4 regions of the Paenibacillus rhizovicinus genome follow, and region 2 is predicted to be linked to each of the others. Evidence: riboswitches for the same ligand, from Rfam matches in the RefSeq annotation. Region 2 holds a riboswitch; each other region holds the start of a gene.

What was found. Region 2 has a riboswitch for cyclic di-AMP ahead of GZH47_RS15115 (C40 family peptidase). Riboswitches for the same ligand answer to the same signal wherever they lie in the genome.
Region 1: another riboswitch for cyclic di-AMP. It lies ahead of GZH47_RS13140 (histidine kinase); the one in region 2 lies ahead of GZH47_RS15115 (C40 family peptidase).
Region 3: another riboswitch for cyclic di-AMP. It lies ahead of GZH47_RS11280 (hypothetical protein); the one in region 2 lies ahead of GZH47_RS15115 (C40 family peptidase).
Region 4: another riboswitch for cyclic di-AMP. It lies ahead of GZH47_RS07845 (3D domain-containing protein); the one in region 2 lies ahead of GZH47_RS15115 (C40 family peptidase).

What each region holds. Positions count from the first base shown of each region.
Region 1 is NZ_CP048286.1:2,938,551-2,942,760, forward strand. Features, by position in the region: gene GZH47_RS13140 (histidine kinase) at 22-2,358, opposite strand; cyclic di-AMP (ydaO/yuaA leader) riboswitch at 2,536-2,729, opposite strand; gene GZH47_RS13145 (DUF445 domain-containing protein) at 3,003-4,210, opposite strand, start outside.
Region 2 is NZ_CP048286.1:3,384,721-3,388,930, forward strand. Features, by position in the region: gene GZH47_RS15105 (M1 family metallopeptidase) at 1-786, shown strand, start outside; gene GZH47_RS15110 (hypothetical protein) at 819-1,640, shown strand; cyclic di-AMP (ydaO/yuaA leader) riboswitch at 2,047-2,207, shown strand; gene GZH47_RS15115 (C40 family peptidase) at 2,212-2,709, shown strand; gene GZH47_RS15120 (hypothetical protein) at 2,896-3,315, opposite strand; gene GZH47_RS15125 (DEAD/DEAH box helicase) at 3,532-4,210, shown strand, end outside.
Region 3 is NZ_CP048286.1:2,478,302-2,482,511, reverse strand. Features, by position in the region: gene GZH47_RS11290 (hypothetical protein) at 1-51, shown strand, start outside; gene GZH47_RS11285 (NADH:flavin oxidoreductase) at 48-1,160, opposite strand; cyclic di-AMP (ydaO/yuaA leader) riboswitch at 1,457-1,625, shown strand; gene GZH47_RS11280 (hypothetical protein) at 1,732-2,205, shown strand; gene GZH47_RS11275 (hypothetical protein) at 2,361-2,906, shown strand; gene kdpF (K(+)-transporting ATPase subunit F) at 3,056-3,133, shown strand; gene kdpA (potassium-transporting ATPase subunit KdpA) at 3,283-4,210, shown strand, end outside.
Region 4 is NZ_CP048286.1:1,690,211-1,694,420, reverse strand. Features, by position in the region: gene GZH47_RS07860 (CAP domain-containing protein) at 1-320, shown strand, start outside; gene GZH47_RS07855 (TetR/AcrR family transcriptional regulator) at 433-1,074, shown strand; gene GZH47_RS07850 (ATP-binding protein) at 1,159-2,304, shown strand; cyclic di-AMP (ydaO/yuaA leader) riboswitch at 2,359-2,554, shown strand; gene GZH47_RS07845 (3D domain-containing protein) at 2,657-3,490, shown strand; gene GZH47_RS07840 (polysaccharide deacetylase family protein) at 3,601-4,210, opposite strand, start outside.

The sequences.
Region 1 (4,210 bases), 450 kb from region 2:
CGTTCCAACGCCTATCTTCTACTACTCTTCTTCTTCCCCTAATGCCATATTCGGATTAAAGTCCGCCACGACCAAGACATCCATATGACGGCCTTCGCGCAAAATCGTATCAATGACCGGTTTCTGCTTCAACCGGCTCCAGAAACCGCGGCCCGACTGTCCCAGAATCATCTGCGTGCTCTTCAGCCCGTTCGCCTTCGCAAGCAGCGCATCCGGAATCCGGTTCGCGGTAACGCCCTGCTCCGCTTCGAACGTCCCTCCGAGCCGGTCGACGAGATCCTTGATCTCCTCGATCCGCTGATCGCAGGCAGCCGAGCGTTCCCCTTCGGGACGCACGTAATGCACATGCCAATCGGCCTTCAGGCGGTAAGCGATACGGAAGCCGCGGCGAATGAGGCGTTCCGCGTTCTTGCCCGTCGTGACCGCGACGAAGATGGACTCGTGCCGGCGCCAAGGACCGCGCAGCGAACCGTGGCGTTCCCACGACTCCAAGCGCTCATCCACATCGTCGGCGATCTCCCGCAGCGCAAGCTCGCGGAGCGCGATCAGATTGCCGGTCTTGAAGAAGCCGGCAAGCGCGCCTTCCACATCTTCCGCCTTGTAGATCAATCCGTCCCGCATACGCTCCTGCAGCGCGCTTGGCGCAACGTCGATCAGCTCGATTTCGTCCGCCAGACGGAGAAATTGATCCGGCACCGTTTCACTCACGATCGTCCCCGTAATATGTTCCACGGCGTCCTTCAAGCTCTCCAGATGCTGCACGTTCATCGTCGAAATGACCGAGATGCCAGCATCCAGGATTTCGCGAATATCTTCATAACGGCGCTTGTTGCGGCTGCCCGGGACGTTGGCGTGCGCCAGATCGTCGATCAGCACCACCTCGGGGTTGCGGGCGATGATGGCTGCAACGTCCATTTCTTCGGTCCCCCGCTCCCCGGCTTCAATCCGCGGAATAGCCGTCAACCGGCCGACCTGAGCGTCCGTATCCGCCCGGCCATGCGTATCCACGTAACCGATGACGACATCGATGTCCTTGCGAAGCAAATCATTGCCTTCGCGCAGCATCATATAGGTTTTCCCCGCTCCCGGCGCCGCGCCAACGTACACCTTGAACGTGCCGCGCCGGATGCTTTCGATCTTCTTCTCGACTTCCTGCTCGCTCAAACGGCGGTAAGGCTCGGAAGGCGGTTTCGACACCGCGCGTTTCACCGGCAGCACCCGCTCGCCCTCATGCTCCGCACGGTCGGCCATGAAGAACACATCGATATTGCGCGTCTGTTTCAACAGGGCGCGCGCGATAGAGCCCTGACGCAGCTCTTCCGTTCGAGTCTGTTTGGAATGGCCCATGACGATCCGGGTCGCGTTAATCAGCATCGCGTAACGGATCAACGCCCGCGGCACTTGCTTGCGGCCCGAGATCGCGATTTCGCGGAAACCCGCGTCGATCTTCTCGACCAGCTTCAGGATCGACTTCTTGAACGCTTCCCGCTCCTTGGTCGGTTCCTGGCTGGTGTCGGTGAAGACGACGACTTGCAGATCGCCCCCGAGACGCTTGGCAATTTGCTGCCCGCGCCGAATGTAGATCGAACCATTAATATGGTACTGCGCCGCGACCAAGATGCGCTCGGATGCCCCGGAAGGACCGATAAAGCCTTGTTCCTCGCGGTATTTCTCCAGCGACTCGTTCACGCCCTCCGCCACCAGGCGCAGGGTCAATTCCCGCAGCTTGCCGACATTGCCGCGCTTCAGCAGTTCCGGGTCCTTCACGTTGTTCAGCCGGCCTTCGCTGAGCCGATTCAATATCGTCTCCGGCGACACGTCGATAAGGCGCACCTCGTCCGCAAGCTCCAGCAAATCGGCGGGCACGGTGCATTCCGGCGCAATGCCGGTCAGCTTCTGGGCTTGCTCCGTCACGCCTTCCAGCTCGTAGACGTTGACTGTCGTGATGACGCTGATGCCAAGGCTCAGCAAATACCGGATATCCTCACGCCGGGTCGGAAATTTCGCATCCGGACGGTTCTCATGCGCCAGCGAATCCACGAGCAGCACTTCCGGATTGCGTTCCACGATCGCATCCAAATTCAAATCCTTCTTTTCCACGTCGCCTTTCATCCAATGGATGCTCGGAATACGCTCTAAATCCGCGAGCTGTTCAACGGTTTCCGGACGGCGCATCGTCGAAACGGCGCACACGACTACCTCGATCCCCTGCTGCTTGAGCGCTTGCCCCTCGCGCAGCATATGATAGGTTTTTCCGGAGCCGCTGACGGCGCCGATATAGATTTTTAGTCGTCCGCGATGGATTTTAGAAATGGATAATAACAATTCCTCCGGAGTTTTACGCCGGTAGCCGGCCATAACAACAAGCCCCTTTCCTGCCCTATACCTATAAATTTACATTCTTCCTTGAAACTTATGCTCCATATGAAAACGAACATCAAAAAGAAGCCAACGAAAAACGGCCTCTATCTAGAGGAACGCCCCTCGCGGCTTCTTGGCACAGATATAAAAAAGTGTCCATTTGCACGCACATTCGTCGCCTCTCTCGGATCGCTTACGAGGTTAGCTGTCGGATTCGGACTTGAGAGCTGCCCTACCCGAGCTTGGCGGCCGCGGCTGCCTTGCTCAGGATTCACCCCAGGCGCAAGCTCCGAAGAAGATCTTCAGATACTTGGCATGCCATTGGTTCCCCCGTTTTCCACTGCTCGGAAATTCAGCGTGATCAATTACATCGTTTAAGCACGAATCGTATGTTACGCTTGCCGTCGCCTTTTGTAAAGGAAGTTCGTACGCACTCCGCTCGCGTATGCAGTCAACCGTGCCAGATATAACGCTTACAAATGAAGCGATCTCCAGCATCCTCCCGCATCCTCACTATATGGCTGTTTTTCGCAAAATCGGACAGCAGCGGAGGCCGATCAACGCCGCATTCGCCTATTCCCTGCCAAATGATCAAGGAATCCGGCTGCACGCATCCGCTTCGGCCTTCCACGTACACTAGATTAGACATTTCCGGTCGCCATCTCGATGCCCCGCAGCAGCAGGCCGATCAGGAAGCCACATAGCGCACCGTTCACGCGGATCCACTGCAAATCCTGCCCGACCTTGTCTTCGATCAGTTCGACGAGCTGGTCGTTGTCGAGACGGTCCAGGTTCTCCCTGACGAAGGAGCCGATCCGCACATGATTGCGCTCGATCAGCGCCGCGGCCTGGCCCTTGAGCCATTGCTCGGCATCGTCGACCAGCGCTTCGTTCTCTTCGAACCGGTTCATCAACCCTTCAATAAAAGGCCATGTCGTCGTCGTAAAAGCTTCGCCGTGCAGGAAGTCGATTCCCTTCTCCCGCAGGAGCTCAACCAGCTTGTACAGCTCGCCTTCAATATCGAAAGCGTTCAGCAGCTCGTCGCGCATGGCGTCAAGCTGGCCGGATGCCGCCAATTGCGTAATCAGCAGGTCCAGCGCTTCGCGCAGCTTGCTCATGACGACAAGCCGGCGCTGCGTGTCCGGGATCTTCAGCTCATTGATCTTGGCAAGGATGAACGACTGCAGCATCGTTCCGAGCTTATCCTCTTCCAGGTAGCCGACGAACGCATTGACCGCGAACGCCATCAGGCCGCCCAGGTTCAGCCCTTTAATGAGCGTCATGACCGCGCTGCCGAGCTCGCGGCGCATGCCTTCCGTGGCAACCCACGTTTCCGCGCGTTCTAACAGCATGTCGAGCATCCGTTCGTCCATGCCGTTCTCCTCCGCCTTCCGCAGGAAGCTGCGAAGCGCGGCCTCGAGATCGATCCGCCGCACGGCCGCCTGAATCTCTCCGGCCAGCATCGGAACGAAGCGTTCCGCGTCGACGCTGCGAACCACGCCTTCCAATAGATGCGGAAGCCGTTCACTGTGCACCGCCGAATGCAGCGCGCCGCGGACGGCGGGCAGCAGCTGCCCCATCAGTTCGAACTGCTTCAGCTTCTCGAGCATGCTCTCTTTGGCAAGCAGCCGGTCCTCCAGCACGCGCACGATGCCCTCGGACATCTTCTTCCGATTGCGCGGCAGCAGCGCCGTATGCGGAATCGGAATGCCCAGCGGATGGCGGAACAGCGCCGTCACCGCAAACCAGTCCGCAAGCCCCCCGATGACGCCGGCTTCAAAACCCGCGTGCAGCAGCCCGAGTCCCCCGCCGCGGAACGGAATAGTCGCAGCAAAACCAGCCGCCATCA
Region 2 (4,210 bases):
GAGATCGGCCATCAATATTGGTACGGCATGGTCGCCTCCAACGAGTTCGAAGAAGCGTGGCTGGACGAGGGCTTCACCTCCTACGCCGAAGACAAAGTCATGGAGAGCGAATACGGCGTAGCGCCGAACCTGCCCGTGGAGTCGAGCTACATGACGGATCCCGCGCCGCTGAAGCAGCTGTCCTGGTCCTATCAGAGCAACAATCACTACGCCGAGAACGTGTACATTCGCGCCAAGCTCGTGCTGGTCGGCATCGAGAGGCAGGTCGGCGATGCGACGATGCGCAAGATCATGCGGACCTACTTCCAGAAGTACAAGTTCAAGCACCCGTCCACCGCCGACTTCCAGAAGGTCGTGGAGACGGTGACGAAGACGAAATGGAACGATTACTTCAGTCATTTCGTGTACGGCGACGCCATGTCGGATTACTCCGTCGACTCCATCCGCGTCAAGCCGGTCAAGCAGGACGGACAACAGGAGTACGAGAACGTCGTGCTCATTAAGAAAACCGGCGGCAGCATCGGACCCGTGACGGTCATGCTCCATTTTGCGGACGGCACGGTCATGCCCCGGGTATGGGACGGCCAGGACGCCCATGTCCAAATTAAAATCGTGCACAGCTCCAAGCTGCTCTGGGCCGCCGTCGATCCGCAGAACGACAACGTGCTCGACAACAAGCATATCAACAACTTCATGAAAGCCGACCTGGACGAGAAGACCCGCACGCGCTGGAGCGTCGGCCTCTCGAAGCTGGTCGAGACGCTCTTCTCATCGCTCGCCTGGTAGTGCCATTTTGAACGAAGGAGGTGACTTCACAGATGAAGACGCATATTAAACAAGGCTGGCGGCTGATGTCCAAACACTTCTATATCATCATTCTGCTCTTTCTGTACGAACTCATATGGGGCTTCTTCCTCTACCGGACGATCGAGAATATCGCGGTTCCGCTGCTCAAAAGGTTTCCCGACTCGTATGCGGCCAGCAGCAGCGCCATCTCCCTCTTCTTGACGGAAGCGCAGTTCCAGCTGATGAAGACCGATTTGATCCGGCCTTACGCCCTGCTGTTCTGCGGACTGCTCGGCGCCAGGATGCTCGTGACGCCGCTCTTGAACGCCGGTTTGTTCCACTCGCTGCATCATACGACCGACGAGAAAGGGACGACGTTTCTGAAAGGCATCCGGAAAGCGTGGAAGCCGATCGCCCTGCTCTACCTGGTGGAAACGACGCTTACGCTGGCTCCCGCCGTCTGGCTGCTGCCGCGGGCGCTCCGGCTGCTGCTGTCGAGCGGTTCGCTGATCGAATTCGCCCAAGCCGCCGGACCGTGGGCGGGCGCCTGGCTGCTCTGGGCGGTGCTCATGCATCTGCTCTTCCTCTCGATGCAGTTCGGCGCCGTGACCGGCAGCGGATCCATGCGCGCACTATGGAGCGGCATCGCGAATTTCATCCCGTTCTGCGGCGTTTCGATCCTAATGTGGGGCATCGGGGCTCTGCTGAGCGCGACGGTCGCCTCCGTCTCGCTGCTGTGGGCCGGACTGCTCGCGCTGCTCCTGCACCAGGGCTATCAGCTGCTGCGGACGATCATGAAGGTATGGACAGCCGCCGCCCAGTACGATGTCTGGCAGTCCAAGCAGCAGTCTTGAGCCAACGCGCTCTTCGGCCGGACAGCCCGTCAGCTTCTGGAAGGTTTAGCCAGATGAGCGGCCGTATCCGGACTGCCGGCCCGGGCCGCTGGTCCGGGCTACCGCCCGCGCGACGGGCGGAACCGACAATCCAGGACCGGATATGCGCCCAAACTACCATGCGCAAGAAGCCCCTTCGACCCTGAAGGGGCTTTTTCGCGTTTGAAGATACGACGTCGGCAGACAAGTTTTCACATCGTCCCCGCGAAGATCCGACACCATGACAAATACGCCGTTACGACCGAAAAACGGCGCTATTATACGAAAATGAGAAAAAAAAGGTTGCACTCTAATAATTTTAATTTGTGAACAAAACGTGAACTCGGAAGGAGAAGCGACAAAATGATCGAATTAGATTTCCAGAGAAATGAAAATTTTGCCGAATTCCCATATCGGGAAACGGGGGAACCATTCTGGGTGAATTGATCCCGACAGCCGCATGAGCTTGAACGCGTCTGCCAGAGGCGATCATAGGGAGCCTTCAACCGAACCCCACAGCTAACCTCGTAGGCACTGGAAGGAGTTTCCCGTTTTGAAGAAGCTTTCCGCACTTGTGATCGGACTTGCAATGCTCTTCATTTTCCAAGCTGGCAGCGTTTTCGCGGACTCGAAAATGGATGGCGTCATTCATGATCTGATCGGCACGCCTTATGTTTACACCGGCACGACTACGAAAGGGTTTGACTGCTCCGGATTCACGATGTACGTGTTCAAGAAACTCGGCGTCGACATCCCGCACGCATCCCGTTCGCAGGCAGCGCTCGGCAAGAAAATCGCTAAAGGCGATTTGATCCCTGGGGATCTCGTATTCTTCAATACGACAGGAAGCGGAATCTCGCATGTCGGCATTTATGTCGGCGACGGCAAGTTTGCCCATGCATCTTCCAGCAGAGGCGTCACAATCAGCGGTCTGGACGAGTCCTACTACGCGAAGCGTTACGTAACCGCTCGCCGCGTTATGAGCCAACAGACGTTCGAGAAATATGCCGATGATCCTTCCGACGAACCAGGCGACGGAGACTCCGATTAATCCGCAATTGATTATTGTAACGAATGCTCGCCGGACGGAGTTTAGGCTCTCTCCTCTCGCATTGCAGGCAAAGCCGCCGTTGTTTCTCCTTCGGGACAAGCAGCCGCGGCTTTATTTGTTGGTTCTTCGCTTTATTTGTTTGTTCTTCGTGTTCCTCGCGTTCTCGGGGTCCGTCGCGATCGTCCCTTACGCCCTTTCGTAACGGACCCACCAGAAGGTCGGGCCGACTTGGACGTTCAATGCTTTGGCGTGCGGCGTAAACAAATCGCGCAGCTGGGCCGGCGTCTCGCAGCCTTCGCCCCTGCGGTCCGCCAACACGACCGTCGCCCCGGACTCGAGCCGTGCATGCCACGCGTTCAGGAACGTCATCCGCTCCTCGCCCGTCAGTTCGCCCAGACAGAAGCAGGCCAGACCGGCTTTGAACTTCTCCTCCACCGCGCCCAGCTCGGCCTGTCTGACCGCCACCGACACCGGCGTCTTCAATCTCGGCGCTCTCGGTCCCGCGACGCGAAGCACGCGCCTGCCCGCCAGCGTATCTTCCACCGCATCCTCCAGCAGTCGCCACTCCGTGAACCGTCTCTCCAGGCTGTCCCGCCATTTTGCCATCCGCCCGATACCTCCCGCTGTCTATGCGCCAACGCTGATGTTGATTGTAGAACTATATGTATGCGCATAAGCTTGCTTATTGAACTGCCATTTGGCTTCGTTCCGGCTTGTCCGACGTCTGAAACGGAATAGATTGCGACATGATGAATAGTAGCGTGATAGACTGGTAAATAGATGCAGTAAATAGGTCTTTGATCAAAAGGAGCTGCTGTCCGAATGCACTCATCTTCCGACGTCTTCGCAGGATTCCATAGGACGCTTGCCGGCTGGTTCGACCGGACCTTCGGAGAGCCGACGCCCGTCCAGCACGACGCCTGGGCGTCCATTGCCGCCGGCCGCCATACGCTCATCGCCGCTCCGACCGGCTCGGGCAAGACGCTCGCTGCGCTTCTGCCCTGCCTCAGCCGCCTCGCGCTGGCCAAGGAACGCGTCTCGGCTCAGGGCAAGAGCTGGACTTACGGCGTACGCGTACTCTATATTACCCCGCTTAAAGCACTTAATAACGATATTCAGCATCATTTGGTCGATTTTCTTGAACAAATTGAAGCGTATGCCGCCGAAGAGCCGGGCGGCGCTTGGCCGGGCATTCGCACGGCCGTTCGCACCGGGGACACGCCGTCGCGCGATCGGGCCCGCATGGCCAATCGGCCGCCCGACGTGCTCGTGACGACCCCGGAGTCGCTCTATCTGCTGCTAACGTCGGACAAGGGCCGTAACATGCTGCGGATCGTGGAGACTGTCATCGTCGACGAAATCCACAGCCTTGCAGGCGACAAGCGCGGCGCGCATTTGTCGCTCTCGCTGGAGCGGCTGGCCGCGCTGTCCCCGCATGCCGTGCAGCGCATCGGCGTATCGGCGACGCAGAAGCCGCTGACGCGGGTCGCCCGGTTTCTGG
Region 3 (4,210 bases), 910 kb from region 2:
AACAGGCTGTCCCCGATCAAGATCGAGAACAGCCTGATTCATGTGGTTTAATACAGCGTTTGCGTCGCTTCCGGCGTGAACGGACGCAGTTCATCCTGGCGTCCTTCTTTGATTTTCTTCGCCCATGCGGGATCGTTCAGCAAGGCTCTGCCGATGGCGACGAGGTCGAATTCGCCGCGATCGAGCCGTTCCAGCAAGCCGTCGATGCTGACCGCTTCGGCGCCTTTCTTCTCTTTGAACAGACGCGTGAACTCGAGATCGAGTCCGACCGAGCCGACGGTGATCGTCGGTTTGCCCGTCAGCTTCTTCGTCCAGCCTGCCAAATTCAAGTCCTCTCCGTCCGCGAACGCGGGCTCCCAGAAACGGCGCGTCGAGCAGTGGAAGACATCGACGCCGGCGTCGACCAGCGGCTGCAGGAAGCGGCTTAATTCATCCGGCGATTCCGCGAGCTTCGCGTCATAGGCGCCGTCCTTCCATTGGGAGAAGCGCATGATGATCGGAAACTCCGATCCGACGGCGCGTCTGCATGCTTCGACGACTTCCGTCGCGAAGCGGGTCCGTTTCACGAGGTCGCCGCCGTAGCGGTCCGTTCGAACGTTCGTCACGCCCCAGAAGAATTGGTCGATCAGGTACCCGTGGGCGCCATGCAGCTCGATGCCGTCGAAGCCGAGCCGTTTGGCATCGGCCGCCGCCTGAGCATAAGCAGCGATCAGATCGGCGATTTCCGCTTCGGTGAGCGGGTCGCCCACTTGTTCGCCGGCCAGGTTGAGCCCGGAAGGACCGACCGACGGCGCTTCCGGATTCGTGCCGGTGCCGGGCTTGCGCGTCAAGCCGATATGCCACAGCTGCGGAAGGATTTTGCCGCCGGCTTCGTGAACGGCCTTAACGACGCCGGACCAGCCCTCCAAGGCGTTCGTGCCGAAGAAATGCGGCCACTTCGTGCTTGCGCCTGCCGCGGGATGATTGATCAAGGTGCCTTCCGTGACGATCAGGCCGACGCCGTTCTCGGCACGGCGCTTATAGTAGGCCGCCACGTCCTCGCCGGGTACGCCGCCGGGCGAGAAGCCTCGCGTCATGGGGGCCATGACGATGCGATTGTCGAGCGTCAATTTGTCCGAACGGAAAGGCTGGAATAATGCTTTAACGGAATTCGTGCTCATAATAATTCCTCCCTGCAAGTTATTCGGGCATCGTCTGCGCTGCAGTTGTACACCTTCAATGTACCCCTATAAATCGTTAAATTCAATAGAACTAGTCGGCTTAGGAACGTCGGGCTTGTCAGCGGCTTAGCAAATAGAAGCATGCCGAAGAAATTGGCAGCACTTTCCGCGAAATAAACGGATGCGCGCGTTTTCATTGCGATTTTTCGGCGAGAAGCCCGTTTGCGGACATCAGGCCGCTTTTTACAATTCCTGAGGACGGGACTACGATTAGTATCAACAAATGAATGGTATCCATTCCAATATCGCTGAATCCCTTTCGAAGGGGAACGGGGGAACCGCGGGAGGCGCCGATTGCCGGCGTCCGCCCAGGGGTGAATCGCGGGCAGGCATGGCTTGTCCGGGCAGGGCGCTCTCTAGCCCGAATAGGGCAGCTAACCTCGTAAGCGGACCAAGAGAGACAATCAGGCAAATGCGCGGCGGCACTTGTTTCTTTGTGCTGCCCGCGAAGCCGGGAGCGGAGATTTCTCTTCCTCTCGGCTTTTTTATTTTCCAAGAGGAGTGAAGGGACATGCAGGCTGCGCAAGCGGAACAGAATGGACGGACGAAGGTTTTCCTGCAAGAACGCATGGATAGCACGAGGATTGCGAGAGTCGAGTGCTTCCGGTTCGACGGCGAGGCGGCGCGGCTGCTCGTTCCCGGATGCGGCAGCGGCGATTGCTGCGGCATGGTGAAGCTAAGCGCGGCGGAAGGCGACTGGGGTGCCGGCGTCTTTCGCGAATGCCGCTTGAAGGGGGATTTCGTTCAGTGGGCATGCGCCTTTCAGCGGGTGAAGCGCGCGACGCTGGCCGAAGGGCTGCGCGAGGCGCTGCTCAAGCAAGAGAGCTGGGGGAACGCGCGGACCGCGGCGTTTCTGATGGCGCTTCAAGCGCTGGCGTCGGGCAGCGCGTTCAGATCCGGGACGGGAGCCGCGGGACCGCTTCCCGCTAGCTTTGGCGATCCGGCGTACTGCTTCCGGCATGCCGAAGCGTACGTCATTTTCTGATTCGGCGGCAGCGGATTGGCGGCACGGGGAGGGAAAGAGCCTCATTTTTATGTTTTTTTTACACCTGGAGCGGAATCTCTTTACCCCGAATTTATGGGAAACGGGATTAAGATGACTTTAGGCAAACGCGAGAGCGAGGGACAGGAGGCAGAAGCGTGAACGGACAAGAGCTTGAAACGAGCCCGGCATGGGCGCCGACATCGCCACAGACACAGATATCGACATCGCAACAGACACAGATCCAGACATCGACGCAGACTCAGACATCGGCATCGGCATCGGCGCCGGAAACGATCGTAGTCCCGTCCTTAACGAAGGCCGGCGAACATTTCATCAAGCAGCTGATGGCGAAGGGCGTGCCGTTCACGGCCGTAACGAACAGCGCCGCCGAGCGGCAGCGGCTCTCCAAGCTCGGAGCAAGGTCCATCCTGCTGGTCAATACGATCGATGCGGATGAATGGCAGTCGCCGGATTTTCCCGTCGGCAAGGTGTTTCTGTTCGAAAGCAGCCTGTCGCTCTGCTGCAGATATTTGCGCATGGTGCGCCAGTGGACCGATCGGACGGTGCATGTCATCACAAGCCGAACGAATGGCCGGCTGATCTACAAGAGCCTTGGCGCCGATCAAATCACGCATTCCCAAACCGGGAGCGTAGCTTTTCTGCTGGACGCGCATAATACGGCAGTCTATGGAAAATCGTAACGAATGCGAGAGAGGTTATGGAGGAGGTTGCGCGGATGGTGAACGATTTTACGATGGTCGTCTTGGTGACGATCGTATTCGGACTGTTTTGGGGTTTTAAGAAATTTTGCGAGCGCGCATAAGATGATGCTTCCGAAGGAGGAAACGCCATGATCACAATGGGAATTATCGCCATCGCGCTATTGATCTATCTCGGGTTCGTGTTGGTGAAACCGGAGAAATTTTAAGCCTTGAAATACAAGCAAGCCTAAGCTTCCGCTTACCCTTAAGCTTGTATTTCCCCGGAACGAAACGCTCCGCGCCGCCGGAAGGAGGGCGACAGCCGTTTCGCCTTGCAAGGCTGCTTCTATAACGAGGAGGATATTTGAATATGGCTATGGGATTCGTACAAGTCGCCATTACGCTGGCGATCGTCATGCTGCTGGTCAAACCGGTCGGCACCTATCTTGTAAAAGTCTTTGCGCAGGAACGCACGGGGCTGGACCGGGTATTCGGTCCGATCGAGCGGCTGCTCTACCGGATCGCGGGCGTGCGCGAAGGAGAGTCCATGGGCTGGCGCGCTTACTTAAGCGCCGTGCTGCTGTCCAATTTTGTCATGCTGCTTCTATGTTATCTGGTATTGCGCCTTCAGAGTTATCTGCCGCTGAACCCGGACGGCATCGGAAATATGCCCGCAGGTCAGGCGTTCAATACGGCGGTATCGTTCATGACCAATACGAACTGGCAATCGTACAGCGGCGAGAACGGATTATCGTATCTGTCGCAATTGCTGGTGATTACGTTCTCGATGTTTACATCGGCGGCGACGGGCTTCGCGGTGGCGATTGCCTTCATTCGCGGCTTGATCGGCCGCAAGGACGACCTCGGCAACTTCTACGTCGACGTCATTCGTTCCATTACGCGCGTATTTCTGCCGCTTGCCTTCTTGGTTGCGCTGTTCCTGGTGTTTCAGGGGGTACCGCAAACGCTGCTCGGCGCCGTTCACGCTTCGACGCTGGACGGGGGAGAACAGACGATAACCCGCGGCCTCATTGCATCGCTCGAGTCGATCAAGCATCTTGGCACGAACGGCGGCGGCTGGATGGGCACCAATGCGGCGCATCCGTTCGAGAACCCGACGGCGCTGACGAATTTGGTCCATATTCTTTGCATGATGCTGCTGCCTACGGCGCTGATTTACGCGTTCGGTCTGATGATCCGCAATAAGAAACAAGGCTGGGCCGTGTTCGGCGCGATGAGCGTCATCTTCCTGGTCATGCTGGTGACCGTGTTCGTCGCGGAATACAAAGGCGTCGGCGCATTGG
Region 4 (4,210 bases), 1.7 Mb from region 2:
CCAAAGCGGGCCTGTCCGCGCTGAAATCCGATACGCTGCTGACGAAAGTCGCGCTGGATAAAGCGAAGGATATGTATGCGAACAATTATTTCGATCATAATTCCCCGACGTACGGATCGCCATTTGATATGATGCGTGCCTACGGCGTCGCTTATTCTTACGCAGGCGAGAATATTGCCAAGGGACAACAAACGCCGCAGGAAGTCATGACGGCGTGGATGAACAGCGCGGGACATAAAGCGAACATCTTAGGCAGCCACTACGGCAAGATCGGCGTTGCTTACTATAACGGCGAATGGGTACAGGAATTCACTTCCTAATCCGCATCGCAGACGCATAAAGCGGCCCTTACGGGGCCGCTTTTCTTTACATAGCGGCCGCCTTCGCTTATTATGTAACCATTGGTTACTAAATAAAGGGGCTGAATTCGCAATGATTTCGAAGCGCAAACAAATGACGGAAGACATGAAGACCGCGATCCGGCAGTCCGCCGCGGAACTGTTCGCCGAGAAAGGCTATTTGCACGTGACGATGCGCGAAATCGCCAAGCAGGCCGGCTGCTCGCATACGGCGATTTATTTATATTTCAAGAACAAGGAGGAACTGCTGCAGCAAATCGCCATTCCGTCGCTGCTTGAGCTGGAGGACGCATTTCTGACGGAGATGGCGAATCAAGCCGGGACGCCGTTCGATCGGCTCGTGGCGGTCTGCAATCGGTTTGTCGCGTTCTGCTTACGCAACGGCAGTCTGCAGACGGTTCTGTTCATGACGGGCTCCGTGCGGGTGGACGACCCGGCCCCGGCGCTCGAACTCAATGTGATCCGCAATCGCATATTCGCGCATTTGAGGCAGGCGCTGCAGCTTGTCGTCGGTCCGGATCTGGCGGATAGCGGCAGCGAAGACGAAGAAGCGGTGACGAACCGCGCACGCGTGCTCTTTTATTACGTGCAGGGCTTCGTTAGCACGTATACGGGGCATTCGGAACCGACTGAAAGTTTATTATTGCGGGTGCTGCCGATCTTCAAGGACGGGATTGCCATTATGACGCGCGGAATGACCGCGAAACCAGTTTGAAACAAAATTAATTGTTTTTAATGCCGAAGGGATTGGCCTGACGAAAGCGAATTCATCAAGTAGAATCGTTTCGGAGGTTGGGACATGAGGCGGAAAGCCATCTATTGCAATCGCTTGCTTGCTTTAACGGTGAAACGGAAGCTCGAATTGAAGATAGCCGCGGCGAAGGAAGCAGTAAGCGAGCTGGGACCGGATTCCATGAGCTATCAGCGGTTGATTAAATATTTGCCCGAACCTATCTTCGTCCATGACGGCGAAACGGTTCTATTCACGAATCAAGCGGGCTTGCGTTTGCTGGGCTTGACGGAGGCGGATTTGCTCGCGAATCCCGAAGTGCGCCGCTACGTACATCCTGACTGCCGCGAGCAAGCGAGAAGGCGGCTCAAGAAGGTGTTCGAAACGGATGAGCCGAGCGATTTCGCGGAATCGAAGCTGATCAGCGTCTCCGGCGAAGTCATCGATGTCGAGGCCTCCAGCATTCGAATCCGCCACTACCCCGGCAGAGGGACGGTCATCCAGAGCGTGTTTCGCGATATTCGCGACCGCAAGAAGGAAGAAGAAGCGCTAATCCAGTCGGAGAAGCTGTCGGTTGTCGGCCAAATGGCGGCGGGCATTGCCCATGAGATCCGCAATCCGCTCACGTCACTTATCGGATTCTCCAAGTTTCTGAAGACCCGAATCGACAGCTATCACGATTATTTCGATATTATGCTCGTTGAATTGGACCGGATTAATTCCATCGTGCAGGAATTCATGGCGCTCGCGAAGCCGCAAGCCAATCAGTTCCGCCAACACGACCTGATCAAGATCATCCAGAGCGTGCTGACGCTGCTGGAGACGCAGGCCATTATGAATAACGTAGAGCTCAAAGCCGCGTACAACGTGGATTCGGCCATGCTGCTGTGCGAGGAGAACCAGCTCAAGCAGGTGTTCGTCAACGTGCTCAAGAACGCGATTGAAGCGATGCCGAAAGGCGGCACCGTCTCGATTGTGCTCAAGTCATCCGGATCCCGTAACATTACCGTGTCCATTACGGACCAAGGCATCGGAATCCCCAAGGAACAGCTGCCTTTGCTCGGCGGCCCGTTCTTCACGACGAAGGAGAGCGGAACCGGGCTCGGCCTGATGGTTTGTTACCGCATCATTGAAGGCCATCATGGTAAAATCAACATTTCCAGTCACGCCGGCAAAGGGACGACGGTCACGATTTCCCTTCCTAAAAATGGTTAAAACATGCCGAGTGGTCGAATTTACCGGTAGGTTTGGCAACATTGCTATGTTATTCTATAACGCGAGCCGAAACGATACTCGTACGGGGGATCTTTTGGAGCTTAATAGCTCCGTTCCCGTCATCTGATGACCATCACATGACGGGTTCACCGCGCCTTGGCGCTGGGGTGAATCGCACTTCTACGTGCGTAGGGTTGAACTCCTCAATCCGAATCCGACAACTAACCTCGCAGGCCGCATGCGACGACGACTTCTTTGCTCCGCTTCTGTCAGCGGTTCGGTCATCTTCGCGATGACGTGATAGATTTGTTTACTCGGTCTATGACGTAAATCAAAGGAGGCAATCGACAACATGAATCACATCTGGAAGAAGGGCATTGCAACGGCGGTGCTCGGCATTGCCATTCTCACGCAGACGCACGCGGCGAACGCGCAGGCCATGTACAAGGCGAATGAAGAGGATACGTTCTGGAAACTGTCGAACAAGTTCGGCGTAACGGTCAATTCGCTCATGCAAGCCAATCCATTCGTGGACGCGGCCAACATCTACGAAGGGCTGCAGCTCGTTATTCCTGATTCCGCCCATGCAGCATCCGCGCGGGTCGAAGGGCCGATCGCGACCAAGGAGAAGCCGGCGGCAGCAAAGAAAATGGAAGCCGTCAAACCGGCTCCAAAAGCCGTAGCGGCTGAAGCAAAATCGCCTGAAGCGCCGAAGGCAGCTAAGAAAGTCGCGAAAACCGCGGTGAAAACGACCGCCAAGCAGACGAAGAAGACGGCATCGAAACAGGCACAAGCAAAGACGGCCAAGAGAGTCGCGGCGAAGAAGCCTGAGCTCGATCACGTGAGCGTCAACGGCAAGTCGTACGTGTACACGGACGTCATGCAGGTAAAAGCAAGCGCCTATACGGCCGCGGCCTCGGAGAACGGCTGGGGACCGGTCGACTACTTTGGAAACCCGTTGAAGCTTGGAACGATCGCGGTCGATCCGGACGTCATTCCAATGGGCAGCAAAGTGTACATTACAGGCTATGATTACAATGGACTTCCGTCCGGCGGAATGATGGCCGTGGCAACCGATCAAGGCAGCGCGATCAACGGTAACCGGATCGATATTTTCGTTCCGCAATCCCAGAAGTCGGCAAGCGCGTTCGGATTCCAGAACGTCAAAGTGTTTATTCTTAATTAGCCGCGTATTACCGGCTAAGACGACAGCCATAATTTATCGAACGTTCATGATGAGTCATACGAATAGCAAAACGAACAACGGCAGCCCCGGCGGGCTGCCGTTGTTCGCTTTCATTGGAGCTTGCGTCCGGCTGGCCGTCCGAGCAGCTCGGGCAACGTGACGATAACGTAGCCTTTGCTGCGCAGCAATTTGATCAGCCGCGGCAGTGCGGCAATGGTTCCGGACAGATCTTGTCCCTCGCCCCCGCCGGCATGCTGCAGAATGATGGAGCCCGGCTGCAGCGTTCTGCGGATATTAATCAAGATGGACTGGCTGTCCAAGCTGCGCCAATCCTGGGAATCGACATCCCAGTTCACGACCGTGTATCCCTGGCTTCTCAGCCATTCTACCTGTGCAGGCACGATTTCGCCGTAAGGCGGACGAACGAAACGCGGGCTGTAGCCGACGAGGGGCCGAAGCGTCCAATCCGTTCGTGAAATTTGCTGCTGCATGGCATAAAGCGAGATTCTGGAGAAGACGGGATGATTCAAGGAATGATTGCCGACGATATGGCCTTCCCTGACCATGCGGCGCACAAGAGCGGGATGGGCTGCCGCTCGCTGGCCGACGACGAAGAAGGTGGCCCTCACTTTATAGCGGGCAAGCGTTTCAAGCACTTGCGGCGTATATCTGGGATCGGGCACGTCATCGAACGTGAGCGCGACTCGGCGGTAGCGCCGG